3 regions of the Bacillus thuringiensis genome follow, and region 1 is predicted to be linked to each of the others. Evidence: predicted binding sites of a transcription regulator. Region 1 holds the regulator's gene; each other region holds the start of a gene.

Region 1 (6,899 bases):
AAAAGCTTCTAGCGAGATAAAAGGTGCCTGTACCGCAAACCGACACAGGTAGGCGAGGAGAGAATCCTAAGGTGTGCGAGAGAACTCTGGTTAAGGAACTCGGCAAAATGACCCCGTAACTTCGGGAGAAGGGGTGCTTTCTTAACGGAAAGCCGCAGTGAATAGGCCCAAGCGACTGTTTAGCAAAAACACAGCTCTCTGCGAAGCCGTAAGGCGAAGTATAGGGGGTGACACCTGCCCGGTGCTGGAAGGTTAAGGAGAGGGGTTAGCGTAAGCGAAGCTCTGAACTGAAGCCCCAGTAAACGGCGGCCGTAACTATAACGGTCCTAAGGTAGCGAAATTCCTTGTCGGGTAAGTTCCGACCCGCACGAAAGGTGTAACGATTTGGGCACTGTCTCAACCAGAGACTCGGTGAAATTATAGTACCTGTGAAGATGCAGGTTACCCGCGACAGGACGGAAAGACCCCGTGGAGCTTTACTGTAGCCTGATATTGAATTTTGGTACAGTTTGTACAGGATAGGCGGGAGCCATTGAAACCGGAGCGCTAGCTTCGGTGGAGGCGCTGGTGGGATACCGCCCTGACTGTATTGAAATTCTAACCTACGGGTCTTATCGACCCGGGAGACAGTGTCAGGTGGGCAGTTTGACTGGGGCGGTCGCCTCCTAAAGTGTAACGGAGGCGCCCAAAGGTTCCCTCAGAATGGTTGGAAATCATTCGTAGAGTGCAAAGGCATAAGGGAGCTTGACTGCGAGACCTACAAGTCGAGCAGGGACGAAAGTCGGGCTTAGTGATCCGGTGGTTCCGCATGGAAGGGCCATCGCTCAACGGATAAAAGCTACCCCGGGGATAACAGGCTTATCTCCCCCAAGAGTCCACATCGACGGGGAGGTTTGGCACCTCGATGTCGGCTCATCGCATCCTGGGGCTGTAGTCGGTCCCAAGGGTTGGGCTGTTCGCCCATTAAAGCGGTACGCGAGCTGGGTTCAGAACGTCGTGAGACAGTTCGGTCCCTATCCGTCGTGGGCGTAGGAAATTTGAGAGGAGCTGTCCTTAGTACGAGAGGACCGGGATGGACGCACCGCTGGTGTACCAGTTGTTCTGCCAAGGGCATAGCTGGGTAGCTATGTGCGGAAGGGATAAGTGCTGAAAGCATCTAAGCATGAAGCCCCCCTCAAGATGAGATTTCCCATAGCGTAAGCTAGTAAGATCCCTGAAAGATGATCAGGTTGATAGGTTCGAGGTGGAAGCATGGTGACATGTGGAGCTGACGAATACTAATAGATCGAGGACTTAACCATATAATATGTAGCAATGTTATCTAGTTTTGAAGGAATATGCCTTCATAGTTTGGTGATGATGGCAGAGAGGTCACACCCGTTCCCATACCGAACACGGAAGTTAAGCTCTCTAGCGCCGATGGTAGTTGGGACCTTGTCCCTGTGAGAGTAGGACGTCGCCAAGCAACTAAAACACGAGTCAAATGACTCGTGTTTTTTCGTGTTTTATTTTATAATCCATAGTAATAAAAAATGTGTTTAAAGTATTTATATTTTGATTAAATACAGGGGAATGTGGCTAGGATAGTGAATAAGCAAAAGAGTTGCAAATTTTATTAATACGTATATAATTAAAGTCAAAGATAGTCAAAGTCAATAAAGGTGGCGGATAAATGAGAAATATATCTGATATCATTGAGCAATATCTAAAGCAAGTTATTGACTTAAGTAATAATAATGTGATTGAAATCAAGAGAAATGAGATTGCGGATCGATTCGAGTGCGTACCATCTCAAATCAATTATGTAATCAATACCCGTTTTACGTTAGAAAGAGGATTTGTAGTAGAAAGTAAACGTGGTGGAGGAGGTTACATTCGCATTATAAAAGTCAAGCTGCATGATGATATAGACATTATTGATCAAATGCTTCATATGATTGATCATAGCGTTGCGCAAGGGAATGCAGAAAGTATGATTATACGTTTAATAGAAGAGGGAATCATAACAAATCGTGAAGCGAAACTGATGTTAAGTGTAATAGACCGTTCTGTATTATCAATGGATGTTCCTTCTCGAGATGAACTTAGGGCTCGAATATTATGCGCAATGTTAAGAACACTGAAATATAAATAAATATAACTTTTGTAAAAGATTGATAACTAAGATAAAGCAGTTAAATATTGTAGAAGTTTTGAAAAAGAACATGCACTTTTATTTAAACGGATTCAGGAAAGCGAACAATCTAGTAATGTATGAAAAGTACCATGAGATAGAGCGTTTCTGTTGTAAAGGTGGGGATAGTGATGACTTGTCAAAACTGTAACATAAGACCAGCAACTTTACATTATACAAAAGTAATTAACGAGAAGAAGGCGGAAGTTCATCTTTGTGAGCAATGTGCAGAGCAAAGTGGCTATACGTCTTTCTTTCAATCATCGCAGTCTAACTTTTCATTTCATGATTTATTTGCTGGTTTATTACACGGTGAATCAACAATGTTTGAAGAAGGAAAAAATGGATTTTCAAATGCAGATATAGTAAGGTGTCCAGATTGTAAGATGACATATGAACAATTTACAAAAGTTGGACGTTTTGGCTGTTCTTCTTGTTACGATACATTTAAGGAGCATTTAAAGCCATTATTAAAACGCCTTCACGGTGGGCATACAGATCATTGTGGAAAAATTCCGGAGCGTATAGAAGGAAATATCCACTTAAAGAAAGAATTAGATGAACTAAAACTCATTCTGAAACAATACGTACAGAAAGAGGAATTTGAGAAAGCTGCAGAGGTAAGAGATAAGATTCGAGGTCTTGAAATACAGCTTAGTGAGCATAGAGAGGGGGAATAGTTCTATGTCACTGGACAAAATTATGAACGAAGCAATTAGTCCATGGATGAAGGGGGATGGCCCTGATTCTGATATTGTTTTAAGTAGTCGAATTCGTTTGGCTCGTAATTTTAAACAATATCAATTTTCCACTATGCAAAACGAAGAAGAAGCTAAACAGATTCATGAATTATTTAAAAAGAAATTTATAAATAAAGCGGTAGGATCCTTTGGGGAGTTTGGACTATTAAAGATGAATGAATTAACCCCTCTTCAAAGGAGAGTTTTAGTCGAAAAGCATTTAATTAGTCCAAATCTTGCAGGGACAGAATATGGAGCATGTCTACTATCAGAAAGTGAGCATATTAGTGTTATGCTTAATGAAGAAGACCATATTCGGATTCAGTGCCTATTTTCAGGATTACAGTTATCGGAGGCGCTTCAAAGTGCCAATCAAATAGATAATTGGATTGAGAAAGAAGTTGAATACGCTTTTGATGAATCACTTGGATATATTACGAGTTGTCCTACTAATGTTGGCACAGGGTTGAGAGCTTCTGTGATGATTCATTTACCGGGACTGGTTTTAACAAAAAGAATTAGCCGTATTATACAAGTAATTCAAAAATTAGGGTTAGTAGTAAGAGGAATATACGGTGAAGGTAGCGAAGCGTTAGGTAATATATTTCAAGTTTCAAATCAAATGACGCTAGGAAAGTCTGAAGAAGATATTATTGCAGATTTAAAGAGTGTCATTCAACAGATTATACAGCAAGAAAAAATGGCTAGAGAATTAATTGTACAAAATTCAAGTATTGAACTTGAAGATAAGGTTTATCGTTCTTACGGCATACTAGCAAACAGTCGTTTAATTCAATCTGCAGAAGCAGCTAATTGCTTATCGGATGTACGACTTGGTATTGATCTAGGATATATAAAAGGTATATCGAGAAATATTTTGACGGAGCTAATGGTTCTTACGCAACCAGGTATTTTACAACAATACGCAGGTGGACCTTTAGGGCCAGAAGAAAGAGATTATCGAAGAGCAACCTTAATCCGTGAGCGATTACGTATTGAAAAAAACTAAGCGCAAGTAGGAGGCGATTTCTATGATGTTTGGAAGATTTACAGAAAGAGCACAGAAAGTATTAGCTTTATCTCAAGAGGAAGCAATTCGTATTGGGCATAATAATATTGGAACAGAACATATTTTACTTGGGCTTGTACGCGAAGGTGAAGGAATTGCAGCAAAAGCATTAATTGCTCTTGGATTAAGTCCAGAGAAAGTTCAAAAAGAAGTAGAAGCGTTAATTGGGCGTGGAACAGAAGCTTCTCAAACTGTACATTATACACCTCGTGCTAAAAAGGTTATTGAATTATCTATGGATGAAGCGCGTAAGCTAGGCCATTCTTACGTTGGAACAGAACACATTTTACTCGGTTTAATCCGTGAAGGTGAAGGTGTAGCCGCACGTGTTTTAAATAATTTAGGTGTAAGTCTAAATAAAGCAAGACAGCAAGTTTTACAACTTCTTGGAAGTAATGAAGCTAGTTCAGGTCATCAAGGTGGTTCAGCAGCAAATGCAAATACACCGACACTTGACAGTTTAGCAAGGGACTTAACAGTTGTTGCGCGTGAAAATCGCTTAGACCCTGTTATTGGACGTGGTAAAGAAATTCAACGTGTAATTGAGGTATTAAGCCGTAGAACGAAAAACAACCCAGTATTAATTGGTGAGCCTGGTGTAGGTAAAACGGCAATTGCAGAAGGATTAGCACAGCAAATTGTAAATAATGAAGTTCCTGAAACTTTAAGAGATAAGCGTGTTATGACACTAGATATGGGTACAGTGGTAGCTGGAACGAAATATCGCGGTGAATTTGAAGATCGTTTAAAGAAAGTGATGGATGAAATTCGCCAAGCAGGTAATATTATTCTATTTATTGATGAGCTTCATACATTAATTGGTGCAGGTGGAGCAGAAGGTGCAATCGATGCATCGAATATTTTGAAACCATCTTTAGCACGAGGAGAGTTACAATGTATTGGGGCAACAACTTTAGATGAGTATCGTAAATATATTGAAAAAGACGCGGCTTTAGAAAGACGTTTTCAACCAATTCATGTTGATGAGCCAAGTTTAGAAGAATCGATTCAAATCTTGAAAGGTTTACGTGATCGTTATGAGGCGCATCACCGTGTATCTATTACAGATGACGCTATTGATGCAGCTGTAAAACTTTCAGATCGTTATATTACAGATCGCTTTTTACCGGATAAAGCAATTGATTTAATTGATGAAGCTGCTTCAAAAGTTCGCTTACGTTCTTATACAACACCACCAAACTTAAAAGAGCTTGAAGTGAAGCTTGAGGAGATTCGAAAAGAAAAAGATGCAGCTGTACAAAGTCAAGAATTTGAAAAGGCTGCATCCTTACGTGATATGGAGCAACGCTTACGTGAGAAGTTAGAAGATACAAAACGTCAATGGAAAGAGCAACAAGGAAAAGAAAATTCAGAGGTTACGGTAGAAGATATTGCAAATGTCGTTTCTACATGGACGCGTATCCCAGTTTCTAAACTTGCACAAACAGAGACTGATAAATTATTAAATTTAGAATCCATTCTTCATGATCGTTTGATTGGTCAAGATGAAGCAGTAGTAGCTGTAGCAAAAGCTGTTCGTCGTGCAAGAGCAGGATTAAAAGATCCGAAGCGCCCAATTGGTTCATTTATATTCTTAGGGCCAACAGGTGTAGGTAAAACAGAACTTGCAAGAGCACTGGCAGAATCTATGTTCGGTGATGAAGATGCAATGATTCGCATCGATATGTCAGAGTACATGGAGAAGCATTCTACTTCCCGTTTAGTTGGTTCTCCTCCAGGATACGTTGGATATGAAGAAGGTGGACAATTAACAGAGAAAGTTCGTCGCAAGCCATATTCAGTTGTCTTATTAGATGAGGTAGAGAAAGCTCATCCGGATGTGTTTAATATTTTACTACAAGTATTAGAAGATGGTCGTTTAACAGATTCTAAAGGACGTACAGTTGATTTCCGTAATACGATTGTTATTATGACGTCTAACGTTGGTGCTGAGGCGTTAAAACGTAACAAACATCTTGGATTTAATGTACAAGATGAAAGCCGTGATTATTCGGATATGAAAGGTAAAGTAATGGATGAGCTGAAAAAGGCATTTCGTCCAGAATTCTTAAACCGTATTGATGAAATTATCGTATTCCATATGCTTGAGAAAAAACATATTCAAGAGATTGTAACTCTTATGGTAAATCAGTTAGTGAATCGCTTAAAAGAACAAGAAATCGAGTTGCACTTAACAGAAGGGGCAATTTCAGCTATTGCTGATAAAGGATTTGATCGTGAGTACGGTGCTCGTCCGCTTCGTAGAGCAATTCAGAAACATGTAGAAGATAGACTATCAGAAGAACTTTTAAAAGGTGCTATTGAGAAAGGACAAAAAGTTATCTTTGATGTAGAAGGAGAATCATTTGTCATTCATAGTGCAGAAAAGGTAAAATAAGTATAGACAAACAAAGAGGGCTACGCGATAGCCCTCTTTCTTGTACGAGAAGGATAAACGTTTATAGACGAAAGTGAAGTGAACTATAAAAAGGTATGGCTAAAAAGAAAACGAAATTTATATGTCAAGAATGTGGTTATCAGTCACCAAAATATATGGGTAAATGTCCTGGATGTGGTCAATGGAATACACTTGTTGAAGAAATGGAGCCAGTTGTATCATCCAGGCGCCTTAATTACGCGAATGCAATTCAAACGGAAGTAACAAAACCAAGACGTCTTACCGAAGTAGAAACAAAGTCTGAGGCACGTATTGAAACGGAATTTCAAGAGTTTAACCGTGTGCTTGGTGGCGGAATTGTAGATGGGTCCTTAGTACTTATTGGTGGAGACCCTGGGATTGGAAAATCAACATTACTATTACAGATTTCATCGCAATTAGCAGATTCTTCATATGATGTATTATACATATCAGGTGAGGAGTCGGCAAAGCAGATTAAACTTCGTGCAGATCGTTTGC
Region 2 (6,899 bases), 1.1 Mb from region 1:
GAAAGCGATAATTCGCTCTTGTGGAATGTTGTAATGACTAGAAATTTTTTGTAATCCAACCGCTTTATTTAATCCGCTTTTCACAATCTCAATAATCGGCCAAGGTGCGCCCCATTTTCTATGGTCGATTACTTCCGCGTGCATATCCGTTAAATGTTGACGAATTGCAGTGGAATGCTCGTCATGTGCATCAATTAATAAGCAGGTTGGATGATCGTTTAAAATATTTAATAAGTCTCCTGTAAAAATCTTAGGAGATCCGAATTCGAAAATATGTTTTTTATCTTCATCAATTTCACGAACATACACATCGTCCATAACTTCAGCGTATATATTTTTCACGCCGAAATCAAAGCAAGCTCGTACAATTTCTTGCGCTGTTGCTAGCTCAAGAGGGGAGTGATGTATACCCCAGTTTGAATCAAGAGGATGGTGTACGTACGCACCGTTAAAGTTTACGATAGGTGTATTCAGACCGAGTTCTTTATAGTAATCATAACTAGCGCGGAATGGACGTCCTGTTGAAATAACGACAACGTGTCCTTGTTCCTTTGCTTTTGCAATTGTATGTTTCGTTCGAGTGGAAATTATTTTGTTGTCTGTTAATAAAGTGCCGTCTAAGTCTAATGCGATTAAATGTTGTTTGTTCATAATTTCACCTCTTATAATAATTTTTTTATTTCTATCTGTATTTCCGTCTTTAATATGCAGAAATAAGAGGTTAGACCTGGTGAAATGACCATAGATGAAAATTTCACTATATATCCATCTTACGTCTCAAAGTGCTGCGGTGTCTACTATTTCTCGTTGGAAATTAAGAAAAGTCAACATCTTTTTAGAAAGTTCAAACAATGTTTCTTTCATTATGTACAAATTGTGAAAAGGGTTACATTGCCCGTGTGATGAGACTTATAATGAACATGTAATCTTCTCGTATATGTTTGACTCTCCTTTGAAACTAGCCTAGAGTAGGTTGGTTTCTTTTTTTTTCTACAAGTAGGAAAGAAATCCCTGCTTACGCTTGTGTCATTCATATATATGTACAAGAACGAGATGTAGTACTGTTTCCTAAACATGACAGAAAAGCTTTCTTTTAAAATGGATATACTAATGAGGCAAAGACGTCATGGAAGGAGAATGAAAATGGGACAAAATCGCAGGTTTCGTTCTGGACAAAAAGCGCCAAATGATGGGGTTTATGTAGAAATTGGTGAAACGGGAAGTATGGTGAAAAATCCGCAAATGGTACAATTAACTGCCGGTGAAAAGTTTCCAGATAATACGAATCATAACCGTCAGTGGACATATAAAAGAAAACCGTAACAGAAGCCGCAATCTTTATTGCGGCTTTTTTGTCATGACACATTATAATTTCATTTACCGCACTGTTTTGAGCAGCGTAATGAATGTTCCTGTTTTCTTTTTCCAATAATAAGTTTGAAAATACATAGGCAAAATTATTGTATAAAAAAGTCAGTTGGCGTATAATCAAATCAAAGGTCAAAGAAAGTCAAACTTTTGGAGGGCTGTAAAGATGGACTTAAATCAAATGACAACAAAAACACAAGAGGCGATTATGAGTGCCCAATCTTTAGCGGTATCTCATCATCACCAAGAGGTGGATACTGTTCATCTATTACTTGCATTATTAGAAGAGCAAGATGGATTAGCGGTACGTATATTTCAAAAAATGAATGTTGATATAGAAGCGTTAAAGCAAGGTGCTGAAAGCTTAATTAAAAAGAAACCTTCTGTAACGGGAAGCGGTGCAGAAGTTGGAAAATTGTATGTAAAGAGCGCTCTGCAACAACTGCTTGTAAGAGCAGGGAAAGAAGCAGAAAAACTGCAGGATGATTACATTTCAGTAGAACATGTATTGCTTGCTTTTTCTGAAGAAAAAGGCGATATAAATCAATTATTTACAACATTGCATATTACGAAAGATAACTTATTACAGTCTTTAATGACAGTTCGGGGGAATCAAAGAGTGACTAGTCAAAATCCAGAAGCAACTTATGAAGCGTTAGAAAAATATGGCCGTGATTTAGTGGCAGAAGTGAGAGCCGGGAAAATTGATCCTGTTATCGGCCGAGATAGTGAAATTCGACGCGTTATCCGCATTCTTTCACGTAAAACGAAAAACAATCCTGTTTTAATTGGGGAGCCAGGTGTTGGTAAAACAGCAATCGTTGAAGGATTAGCACAGCGTATTGTGAAAAAGGATGTACCTGAAGGATTGAAAGATAGAACGATTTTTGCGTTAGATATGAGTGCGCTCGTAGCTGGTGCGAAATTCCGTGGTGAGTTCGAAGAGCGTCTGCAAGCTGTATTAAATGAAATTAAAAAGAGTGAAGGACGCATTTTATTATTCATTGATGAACTTCATACAATTGTTGGTGCTGGTAAAACAGAAGGTGCAATGGATGCAGGGAATATGTTAAAACCGATGCTTGCGCGTGGTGAACTGCATTGTATCGGGGCGACAACGTTAGATGAATATCGTAAATATATTGAAAAAGATCCAGCGCTAGAAAGACGTTTCCAACAAGTATTAGCAGAAGAACCAACTGTTGAAGATACAATCTCAATTTTACGTGGATTAAAAGAACGCTTTGAAATTTATCACGGTGTAAATATTCATGACCGAGCGATTGTAGCAGCGTCAGTTTTATCAGATCGATATATTTCAGATCGCTTCTTACCGGATAAAGCAATTGACCTTGTTGACGAAGCATGCGCAACAATTCGTACAGAAATTGATTCTATGCCGACAGAATTAGATGAAGTAACGCGTCGTATTATGCAGTTAGAAATTGAGGAAGCAGCTCTTGGAAAAGAAACGGATCGTGGTAGCCAAGAGCGCCTAAAAACATTGCAACGTGAATTATCGGATTTAAAAGAAGTTGCAAGTGGTATGAGAGCGAAATGGGAGAAAGAAAAAGAAGACATTCACAAAGTTCGTGACTTACGTGAACATTTAGAACGTTTGCGCCGTGAATTAGAAGAAGCAGAAGGTAATTACGATTTAAATAAAGCAGCCGAACTTCGTCACGGGAAAATTCCTGCAATCGAAAAAGAATTAAAAGAAGCGGAAGAAATGGGCGCGCATAATAAACAAGAAAATCGTTTATTACGTGAGGAAGTAAGTGAAGAAGAAATTGCAGATATTGTTTCACGCTGGACTGGTATTCCTGTTGCTAAACTTGTTGAAGGAGAACGCGAGAAATTACTACGCTTAGAGCAAATCTTATCAGAGCGTGTCATCGGACAAGAGGAAGCAGTAAGCTTAGTATCAGACGCGGTTCTTCGTGCTCGCGCTGGTATTAAAGACCCGAATCGTCCAATTGGTTCCTTCATTTTCTTAGGCCCTACGGGTGTTGGTAAAACAGAACTTGCAAAAACGTTAGCGCAGTCTTTATTCGATAGTGAAGAGCAAATGATTCGTATTGACATGTCTGAGTATATGGAGAAACACGCAGTGTCACGCTTAATTGGTGCACCTCCTGGATATGTAGGATATGAAGAAGGCGGTCAATTAACAGAAGCGGTAAGACGTAAACCATATTCCGTTATTTTATTAGATGAAATTGAAAAAGCACATCCAGAAGTATTCAATATTTTATTACAAATGTTAGATGATGGACGCATTACAGATTCGCAAGGTCGTACAGTGGACTTTAAAAACACAGTTATTATTATGACTTCAAATATTGGATCTGCTCATTTACTAGACGGATTAGAAGAAGATGGTTCGATTAAAGAGGAATCAAGAGACCTTGTAATGGGGCAATTAAGAGGGCATTTCCGCCCTGAATTTTTAAACCGTGTTGATGAAATTATTTTATTCAAACCTCTTACAACGAATGAAATTAAAGGCATTGTTGATAAAATTGTAAAAGAATTACAAGGTCGTCTAGCTGACCGTCACATTACAGTAGAATTAACAGATGCAGCAAAAGAATTTGTTGTAGAAGCTGGTTTCGATCCAATGTACGGAGCTCGTCCGTTAAAACGATACGTACAACGTCAAGTGGAAACGAAATTAGCAAGAGAATTAATTGCAGGAACAATTACTGACAATTGTCACGTAGTTGTTGATGTAGAAAATAACGAATTAGTCGTTCATGTGAAATAAAAATAAAAAGAGTTCGGATAAAATCCGGACTCTTTTTTTAGTGTTGTTCTACTGGCTCGTTTGGAATTGCAGCTGAAATTGCTAGTACTAATACAGCAAGAACAACTGAGAAAATAGACGCTTGGTTAAAGTCGTATGTACCGCCAGTCATAGAGCCGATTACATAGCTCATCATATGTACAAGTAAGAACGACCAAATTAATGCCCAAATGAAACGCATATTTTACACCTCTATTCGTTCAATCTGTCCTTATTGTAACACAATTGAAAAAAGAATATAGAAAAATATTTGTAGATTTTTCAACGCAAATTTGCATTCCGTTCATACATTATAAAAGAGTGGTTTTATATGTTTAGAAAATAAGGCGGGGGAAAAATGAGTATTACGGAACGTTTTTTTTACTTAGAAAAAGAACCATGTGTTATTTATTTACCGGAGAAGCCAAATGGATTTTCTGTTATGCTCCTCGGTGATTATAACTACTTTATTGAGAATGGTACAAGTTTATGGACGCAACATGCGGGTAAATCTTATTTCTTACATGGTCTTATTGAGCAAGGCTACACGGTCTTTTCCTCTAATTTATACGGAAGACATTGGGGAAACGATCAATCTGTTCGTCTGGCAAAACGTTTATATGATGTTGTTTTGAGAAAAGAGACGTTAAATGCGAAAATGCACATTATGGCAGATGGTATGGGAGCGCTTGTGGCACTTGAAATGATGAACAAATATCCTGAATGTATTCGTTCTGTTGTTATGTTAAATCCGTGTTTAGATTTACCAGAATATGTGAGTTTTGAGAAAGAGCATAAGTTTTTTTACAAGAGACTCGTGAAGGAATTAAGTTTGGCGTATGATTCCAAAGAAGAAGAATTAGAATTAAAAATAAATAAGAAATCATTTACGCTTCTTCCATCTTGTGTACCTGTTAAAATTTTTGTATCAACACAAGAAAAAAGAGGGAGAAAACAACAGTTGCGTAAATATGAGAAAATGAGGCAATTAAATCAATGTGATACTTCTGTCTTGTTCCATCTGCAAGATGTGAAATATAAAATGGTTAGGCAAACGACCGATTTCTTTAAAAAATATGAAGAAGAATTGTGAAGCTCCCATATACATAAATGAGGAGCTATTTGCTTCAGAGGGAAAGGGTTGGTGGTATGGAACGCGTGCTGATAATAGGTGCACTTACGTTTGTAGGTTATCACCTTGTGAATAAAATGATCGCAGAAGAAGTAGAAGTGTATGGTCTTGATTTTGATGAATTCGATAGTATGACCAAAATTAATGAAGAGAAGTTATTGTTAATTGGGCGAAATGCGTTATTTACGTATTATTCGATAAGAGATGAAGATGGATGGAGATCGGTAGAGGAAGAGAGATTCGATACTGTCTACTTTTGCTTATATGAGCCAAATCAGCAATGTGGATTTCGGAATGAAAGAGTCATATTACAATATTTAAAGCGAATTATAAGAATGTGTGAAGAACAAAAAGTGAAGTTAAATTTAATTTCTTCTATTGAAGTAAGTAGTACAGGTGAATCCGAAAATAAGCGCCTATTTTTGAAAGTAGAAGAAGGATTGAAAAAAGGGAATTTAAAATATAGTGTATTTCGAGTTCCTACATTATATGGACCGTGGCAACCATCCTTTATGATGTATCATCAGCTCATTTTATCAGAATTAGACGAGAAAGAGTGCCGTTGTACGAGTGAGGAAAAAGGAAGTGATTTGCTTTACATTGAAGATGTATGTGAATACTTATGGGAGAATGGAACGAACGGGGCGCATCTTGGTATATACAATTTACTTAGTGGTAAACAGTCATTATGGGAAAAAGGTATGAATCTTTTACGCGCGGATGATAAAGTAAATAAAAATAATAATAATAATGAAATAAGAGATGAGGCTATTGAAGTCATTTCGATAAAAAGAAATACTCCGTTAGAATACGGTTTAAATAAGCAACTGGCACACATGAAAAAATATAAAGAGTTATACGAAGAGTAGCACGCGTGTTACACTATTGTATGTGAAAGTTTTAATGGAGAGGAAGAGTATAATATGAACGAAAAAAGCATGCAGTTTTTACAAATCGCAATGAAGCATTTACCAGAAGCAAAGGCAATTTTAGATGATAACGGAATTGCACTTGATATGGAGAAGGCACAGCCGGTGTTAGAATTGTTAATGAAAGTTATGAACGAAGCTTATGAGCTTGGGAAAGCAGATAAAGAATAAAATCCGTCTTTTTTGATGGAGGAGAGGCTCGAATCGTGAGTAGAAGCGGTTCGGGCCTTTTTATTTGGAATGAAATACGAAAAGGTATGATTCTGTTTCTTTTAATGAAAAATAAAGTGGATAATGCGTTAGCTTTCTGTTTTATGCGAAATATATTCTAGACAAAAATACATTTATGTTTTAAAATTAGTACCAAGTCATAATAATTGATATAAAACGGAGGGCTGCGATGTGAACGTGGGCATTTTAGGGATCGGAAGATATGTGCCAGAAAAAGTAGTCACAAATCACGATTTAGAGAAAATAATGGAAACATCCGATGAATGGATTCGTACGAGAACGGGAATTGCAGAAAGACGCATTGCCGATGATACAATAGATACTTCATATATGGCCGTAGAGGCTTCTAAAAAAGCACTTGAAGATGCAGGAATTAACGGAGAGGATATCGATCTGATTTTAGTAGCGACAGTAACACCAGATCGTGCTTTTCCAGCAGTTGCTTGTGTAATTC
Region 3 (6,899 bases), 460 kb from region 1:
TTCAGTAAATAACCCAGAAACATCATCTTATCATTTAGAGATCTTTTCGTTATATAAGGAACATAATGATGCTATATGTGAACTGATGAACGGATTTGATTTAAATAGTAAGACGTTGGAAAGAAGAAAAGGGTACATTACGTATTTGAAAGAAGCGGAGAAAATTACGGAATTTTTAAATATTATTGGTGCTCATAATGCGCTTTTAAGGTTTGAAGATATTCGAATCGTACGTGATATGCGTAATTCCGTAAATCGTTTAGTGAACTGCGAAACAGCTAATTTAAATAAAACAATTGGTGCAGCGCTAAGGCAGATTGAAAATATCCGCTATATTGATGAGACGGTTGGTCTTGATATATTGCCAGATAAACTACAAGAGATTGCGCAACTACGAAGAGATTATCAAGATGTAACATTGAAAGAGTTAGGTGAGATGGTATCCGGGGGGAAAATTAGTAAATCGGGTATTAATCATCGTTTGCGTAAAATCGATGAAATTGCAGAGAAATTACGCGCGGGGGAAACGGTAGCAAAAAAATAAGAGGTTAAAGGGGAAATGGAGCTGTGGTTCAAAAACGAGTTCAGGTTTCATTAAAAAACGGTTTACAAGCACGTCCGGCTGCGTTGTTTGTACAAGAGGCAAATCGCTTTCATGCAGATATCTTTATTGAGAAAGATGGAAAGACAGTAAATGCAAAGAGCATAATGGGGATTATGAGCTTAGCAATTGGAACTGGAAGCATGATAACAATTACAACAGAAGGTTCAGATGCAGAAGAGGCTTTAGAAGCATTAGCTGCATATGTACAATAAAGAGCTATCGCGTATATGCGATAGTTTTTTTGTTTTGTTGTTTGTGCGGATTAGCGGGGAGGGGTATTTAGCTGATTTGTCCTTATCGGAGATTGTCGGTAAATCGATATGTTGTGTCGAACCGTTGATATATTAAAAAAATCGTTGATATAATTTGAGTTTTGTTCGATATAATTGAAAAATCGTTGATATATTTAGAGGGATACTGGATGGGGTATGTGAGCGGGGAACAATATATAAAAGAAGCGCCCAATTATAGGGTGCTTCCGCTTTTAGTTATATCCAGCTCCAGCGGCTAGAATGGTCGGTGGCTTCGCTTCTTCCGTCGAGGTAAAAAGCACCTCTTTGTCAGAAGCTCCATCCTCCTCCCATTCTGAACGAGCCGCTTTCGCTTTTAATTTATTAACGATTTGTAAAGATCTTATCGATTAAACCGTATTCTAAAGCTTTTTCTGCTGTCATGAAGTTGTCGCGATCTGTATCGCGTTGTAGTACTTCAAGTGGTTGACCAGTGCGGTCAGCAAGAATTTGGTTTAGCTTTTCACGTAAGAATAGGATACGTTTTGCAGCGATTTCGATTTCAGTCGCTTGACCTTGTGCTCCACCAAGTGGTTGGTGAATCATTACTTCACTGTTTGGAAGTGCATAACGTTTTCCTTTTTCACCTGCTGCAAGTAAGAATGCACCCATAGATGCAGCCATACCGATACAGATTGTTGATACTTGTGGTTTAATAAACTGCATTGTATCATAGATTGCCATACCCGCTGTGATAGAACCACCAGGGCTGTTGATGTAGATGTGAATATCTTTTTCTGGATCTTGAGATTCCAAGAATAAAAGCTGGGAAACGATTGAGTTAGCTACGTTGTCATCAATTGCACTACCAAGCATAATGATGCGGTCCTTTAATAGTCGAGAGTAAATATCGTAAGCGCGTTCTCCACGATTTGTTTGTTCAATTACTGTAGGAATTAAATTCATCTGTTATTTCCTCCTTCTAAAGCTTTCTTAGTCTTATAATACAATTATGGTCAATAAAGGTCAAACGAAACCACTTTAAATCAAAAAAATATGTAGTTGTACCATGAAATATTCGCTATGTTTTCGAAATTCCCTGCTTATGTATCTTCAACATCATAACCGAATTACGTAAATTTAAACGTTATGAAAACTGGAGAAAAACAGAAAAGAACGCCTTTTAACTGAAGCGTTCTTTCGATAATTAGTCTTTTAAAAGATAGGTTACTTTATTTAAAATTTTTTCGATTTGTTTCGCGTTTTTACTATACATTTCACTTGCTGATTTCGACTTTGTTTCTAGGGAAAATAGTTCAAGATCAGCATGACATTTTTTTAAAGATGCTAATAATAAAGGTTTGTTTTGAGGAGAAGGCATTTGAAGTTTGTCATTGTAAATGTCGATAGTGAGTTGTCCGTATGAATCGACTTGACCGAGAAAGACATTTTCAATAACAACACCGAGTTTTTCTAGTTCAGCATGTAACCAAGCGCGGTTATGTCCACTGGAGGATAGAGGTTCATCTAGTACATTTCCATCCATAATAACAGTTTGCGGTTCTTTTTCGTTTGGTACTTTTAAACCGATGTCTTTTGCTGTAAGTGGCTGAGAATCTTTCTTTAATAGTACATTTAATTCTCCGCTCGGTTCTAAGACAGCAAATTCGACTTCCGCTACGCTGAACGCACTTTTTCCTCGGAGTAGTTCAAGTAATTCGTCACTCGTATATTTTTCTTTCTTTAAGTTATCTTCGAGTATCTTTCCATCTTTTATTAATACGGTAGATTTCCCTTCAAAAAAATCCCGAGCTGTTTTGTTCTTTAAGGAGAGGATTCCTGTGAAAAAAGGTACCGCAGCGAAAATGAGTATCGCAAAGACGCCGTGGAAAAATTTCGAATCGAGCCCTGTAGATACTTGGGCAGCGATGTCACCGATTGTCATTCCGGCAATGTATTCAAAAAAGGAGAGCTGAGAGATTTGTCTTTTCCCTAACCATTTCGTAATAGCAAATAAAATAATTAATATGAATACAGAGCGAAGAATGACAAGTGTCCATTCCGGCAGGTGAGACATAGTCATTTCCTCCAGTCTACTTAAAACCCTTTATATTGAGGTTCTTCACGTTCTAATACTGAAACTCTATTCTGTAAATCAGCGATGACGCTATCCATTTCTAACATACATTCATGAAATACACGTTTGGATTCGTCGTCTTGTGAATTTAATGAAAGCGAGCTTAAACTTGCTTGAGCTCCTCTTACACTAGCAAGGCAAGTTTTTACGCTAGCGATAACAGTCATACAAACACTCCTTATCCTTTCGGTTTAAATAACAATGCTCCTATGAAACCAAAAATAATAGCTGCGGATACGCCGGCGCTCGTTACTTTAAACATGCCGGTAATGACGCCAACGATACCATGTTTTGCAGCTTCTTCCATCGCACCATGAACGAGGGCGTTACCGAAGCTTGTAATAGGTACAGTTGCACCAGCTCCAGCGAAATCAATTAATGGTTCATACAAATTGAATCCATCTAATATAGCTCCGGCAACAACGAGTGTTGCCATTGTATGAGCTGGTGTTAGCTTGCCGACATCAAACATAAGTTGTCCGATTACACATATGAGTCCACCAATGACGAAAGCCCAGAAAAAAATCATTGCGTTGCACCTCCAAATTCAATCGAAACGGCGTGAGCGATACACGGAATCGTTTCTTCTTGTTGGAATGTAAGTGGAGATAGTAAAGCGCCTGTCGCAACGACAAGTATTTTTTTGAACTCTCCTCTTTTCATTCGATTTAATAAATGACCGTACACGACGGTTGCAGAACATCCAGGCCCGCTAGCGCCGGCTATGACAGGTTGTCCTTCTCTATAAATGATAATTCCGCAATCTTGAAACTGTTCGCTCGTTACTTTTGTTCCATGCTTATGTAGTAAATCGTAAGCAATTTCGCGACCGACATGACCAAGATCACCGGTCACGATTAGGTCATAGTAAGAGGCATCGATTTGTCGTTCGCGTAAATGGGCTTCGATTGTATCGACTGCAGCTGGAGCCATTGCGCCTCCCATATTAAAAGGATCTGTTAATCCCATATCAATAACTCGTCCAATTGTGGCAGATGTTACCCTAGGGCCGTGTCCGGTATCGCTTAAAATGGCGGCTCCTGCTCCGGTTACTGTCCACTGTGCAGTAGGCGGCTTTTGTCCACCGTATTCGGTAGGATAGCGGAATTGTTTTTCTACAGCTGTATTATGACTGGATGCACCAGTTAATAAATATTTTGCGCCTTTTGCATTTACGATACTTGCCCCAAGTGCTAAACCTTCCATAGAAGTAGAACAAGCCCCGAATAATCCGAGATAAGGAGTGCCAAGTGTCCGGCAAGCAAAGCTTGTTGGAGTAATTTGATTAATTAAATCTCCTGCGAGTACAAATTGAATATCATCTTTACGAAGTTTCGCTTTTTCAGTAGCGCGACTACAAGCTTCTTCGAATAAAATTTTATGTGCTTTTTCATAGGAATCTTGTCCGAGCCATAAATCTTCATGAAGGATATCGAAGTCTTCTGGGATGTTCCCCTTTGCTTCAAATGGTCCACCGACAACCCCTGTTGAGATAATGACTGGTTTGTTTTCAAATACCCACGTTCGGTGTCCTTGTAACATTTATAGACCTCCCCATTGAACGAGAATCGTTTTAATAAGTGCGATGACGAAAGCTGAAAATACACCAAATAAAATAACAGAACCCGCTAGTTTAAACATATTGCCGCCAACACCAAGGACGAATCCTTCCGTTCGGTGTTCGATACATGCTGCAATAACAGAGTTACCAAATCCAGTAACAGGTACAGCTGTACCAGCACCAGCAAACTGCCCAAAACGATCATATATACCGAAACCAGTTAGTAACATAGAAATGAAAATAAGAGTTGCGACGGTTGGATTTCCTGCCGAACGTTCAGTGAAATCGAAATACGTAATATAAAAAGTAGAGATTAGTTGTCCTATGAAGCAAATAAAACCACCGACGAAAAAGGCTTTTATACAATTTTTTAAGACAGGTCGTTTCGGTTCGCGTTCTTGCTCGAATTTTTTATACTCCTGTTGTACAGGGGTTAAGTTTTTATCTTTACTAGACATTGCAATCCTTCCTTTTCTTTTAAAAAGCGTTAAGTGTTAGACTCCATTTTTTTACCAATGAATTTTAATTGCTTATTAATCTCATCTTTAGATACTTTTTTGTCCTTAATCTTTCTTTCGAGCTTTTCGAGTAACATAAAGATTTTTTTATCGGTACTTACACGAACATCGAAAGTAGGGTGCTCATCACTTAGCTGCTTTTGAAGCTTCTTACGTAGAGGTTTTAATCCAAATCTTTCGTGATGCTCCGGTGTAACTGCTATGTAGAGATCTAAATTTGAGTTTACTGCTGTGCTTTTTGTAATTTCATCCATAGCGAGAGCTCTTTTCTTCGCTCCTTGTGATATAGATTGATTAAAGGATTCCGTACTCGTCTTTGTTAACTTTGGACCTTTTTCTTTCTCCGTTCGTTTTGCTTCTTCTTTCACTTTTTTATCTAAAGGACTATTATCACATCCGGTAAAAGAGCTAAATAGAAGTGCAAATAATGCGGTTATGAGGCCGAGTTTTCGCATAATTATCATTCCATTTCTATTGCAATATGTAATGTGATAGAAAAAGGATGACTGCATATCATCCTTTTTCTATTTCACAGCAAGTCTGATTCGTTATTGCTGTGAGTATTGTGGTTCTTCTTGTTGGACTTCTTCAACGCGTGGGTTTAAAGAATCGATAATCGTTTGTGTTTGCTGCGCAGCTGTTTGGAAAAGTTGCTTAGCTTGTTGGTTATCCGTATCAAGAGCGAATCCCTCTAAGCTAGCTTGTGCACTTTTTAATCCAGAAACAGTTTGCTTTAGTTTCGTAATTACAGTCATTGAATGAAGCCCCCTTTGGAATATCAATTCAAAGATTATAATTTGTGAGTTGGGGTGAATTTATGATTGGAAAATTTAGGGGTATTACATGTGTGGATTACAATTTTGTAATGAATATGTAAGGAAAAGCGATAGTGGAAAAACCCTCTTTCTCCTAGAATAAAGAAAGTAAAGTAAGTTAAAAGGATATTTTAAGGAGAGAAAAATGAAGAAATTATTATTAGGTTTAATTGGACTTTTTATATTAGTTATTGGTGTGGCAAGCTTTTCTCATAATGAGGTGACTGATAGATATAATCCGCTTGTGAAAGAAGAATTTGTATATGTAAAAGCGAAAGAATCTGGCCGATTATCTACAGTTGGAGAGGTAGCTGGAGACTATAAACTTACTGGTTATTACGCTTCGGGTGAAGGAAGAGACGTTAAGTTTTATGCACCTCGTGGGCTTCGAGAAGGAGCGTATGTAAAGGTTAAAACAAAAGGTGAATATATTGAAACATACCAAGAAGTACAGCCGAATGAAATTCCAAAAGAGATTAAAGAGAAACTAGATAAATAAAATGGGTAAGAAGTGCCTCCTAAATGTAGAAATTAGGGGGCTTTTTTATGCAGACAAAAAGCGTATATATAATGTGCTATCAAAGAGTTTTTATTGATTTAAATGGTTTTTATTGCTATTATTATGAAGAGAAAATGAAGTGTTTTCTATAATCATGCGCCCATAGCTCAGTCGGATAGAGCGGTGGTTTCCGGTACCACGTCTGCCGGGGGTTCGAATCCCTCTGGGCGCGTTAAAAAGTCCTAACTTACGTTTTGTAGGTTAGGACTTTTTTATTTATCTCATTATTTGAGGGTTAAACAAAACAAACTGATGGAAGTTTCATTTTATATGTGTACTTTCAAAATGCCTTGTCTCATTGCTTCTGTTAAAGCTTCGGAGCGTGATCCTACTTTTAATTTTTTGAAGATTTTTGTTAGGTTGTATTCTACAGCTCTTGAACTCATGTACAGTTCATCAGCAATTTGTTTATTGCTACTTCCTTTAGAGACGGATTCTAAGATTTCTAATTCTTTTTGTGTAAGAAGAGCGGTTT

What was found. The regulator CtsR, encoded in region 1, represses protease genes until heat stress. The targets are predictions, from matches to a motif close to ATGGTCAATAAAGGTCAAACA.
Positions count from the first base shown of each region.
Region 2: the regulator CtsR is predicted to act here: its motif matches at 1,497-1,517, upstream of clpB (ATP-dependent chaperone ClpB).
Region 3: the regulator CtsR is predicted to act here: its motif matches at 1,847-1,867, upstream of clpP (ATP-dependent Clp endopeptidase proteolytic subunit ClpP).

Region 1 covers NZ_CP012099.1:91,269-98,167, forward strand. The annotation lists rRNA gene AC241_RS00500 (23S ribosomal RNA) at 1-1,301, shown strand, start outside; rRNA gene rrf (5S ribosomal RNA) at 1,350-1,465, shown strand; gene ctsR (transcriptional regulator CtsR) at 1,673-2,134, shown strand; gene AC241_RS00515 (protein-arginine kinase activator protein McsA) at 2,305-2,853, shown strand; gene AC241_RS00520 (protein-arginine kinase McsB) at 2,858-3,922, shown strand; gene clpC (ATP-dependent protease ATP-binding subunit ClpC) at 3,945-6,380, shown strand; gene radA (DNA repair protein RadA) at 6,476-6,899, shown strand, end outside.
Region 2 covers NZ_CP012099.1:1,149,554-1,156,452, forward strand. The annotation lists gene AC241_RS05935 (Cof-type HAD-IIB family hydrolase) at 1-651, opposite strand, end outside; gene AC241_RS05945 (YjzC family protein) at 1,144-1,323, shown strand; gene clpB (ATP-dependent chaperone ClpB) at 1,535-4,135, shown strand; gene AC241_RS05955 (YjzD family protein) at 4,173-4,355, opposite strand; gene AC241_RS05960 (lipase family protein) at 4,512-5,246, shown strand; gene AC241_RS05965 (NAD-dependent epimerase/dehydratase family protein) at 5,276-6,154, shown strand; gene AC241_RS05970 (ComZ family protein) at 6,209-6,385, shown strand; gene fabH (beta-ketoacyl-ACP synthase III) at 6,617-6,899, shown strand, end outside.
Region 3 covers NZ_CP012099.1:4,919,640-4,926,538, reverse strand. The annotation lists gene whiA (DNA-binding protein WhiA) at 1-544, shown strand, start outside; gene AC241_RS25535 (HPr family phosphocarrier protein) at 568-816, shown strand; gene clpP (ATP-dependent Clp endopeptidase proteolytic subunit ClpP) at 1,219-1,800, opposite strand; gene AC241_RS25525 (DUF421 domain-containing protein) at 2,042-2,911, opposite strand; gene AC241_RS25520 (DUF1657 domain-containing protein) at 2,932-3,138, opposite strand; gene spoVAE (stage V sporulation protein AE) at 3,150-3,500, opposite strand; gene spoVAD (stage V sporulation protein AD) at 3,497-4,513, opposite strand; gene spoVAC (stage V sporulation protein AC) at 4,514-4,990, opposite strand; gene AC241_RS25500 (YhcN/YlaJ family sporulation lipoprotein) at 5,020-5,505, opposite strand; gene AC241_RS25495 (DUF1657 domain-containing protein) at 5,599-5,805, opposite strand; gene AC241_RS25490 (YxeA family protein) at 6,011-6,364, shown strand; tRNA gene AC241_RS25485 (tRNA-Arg) at 6,521-6,596, shown strand; gene AC241_RS25480 (response regulator) at 6,691-6,899, opposite strand, start outside.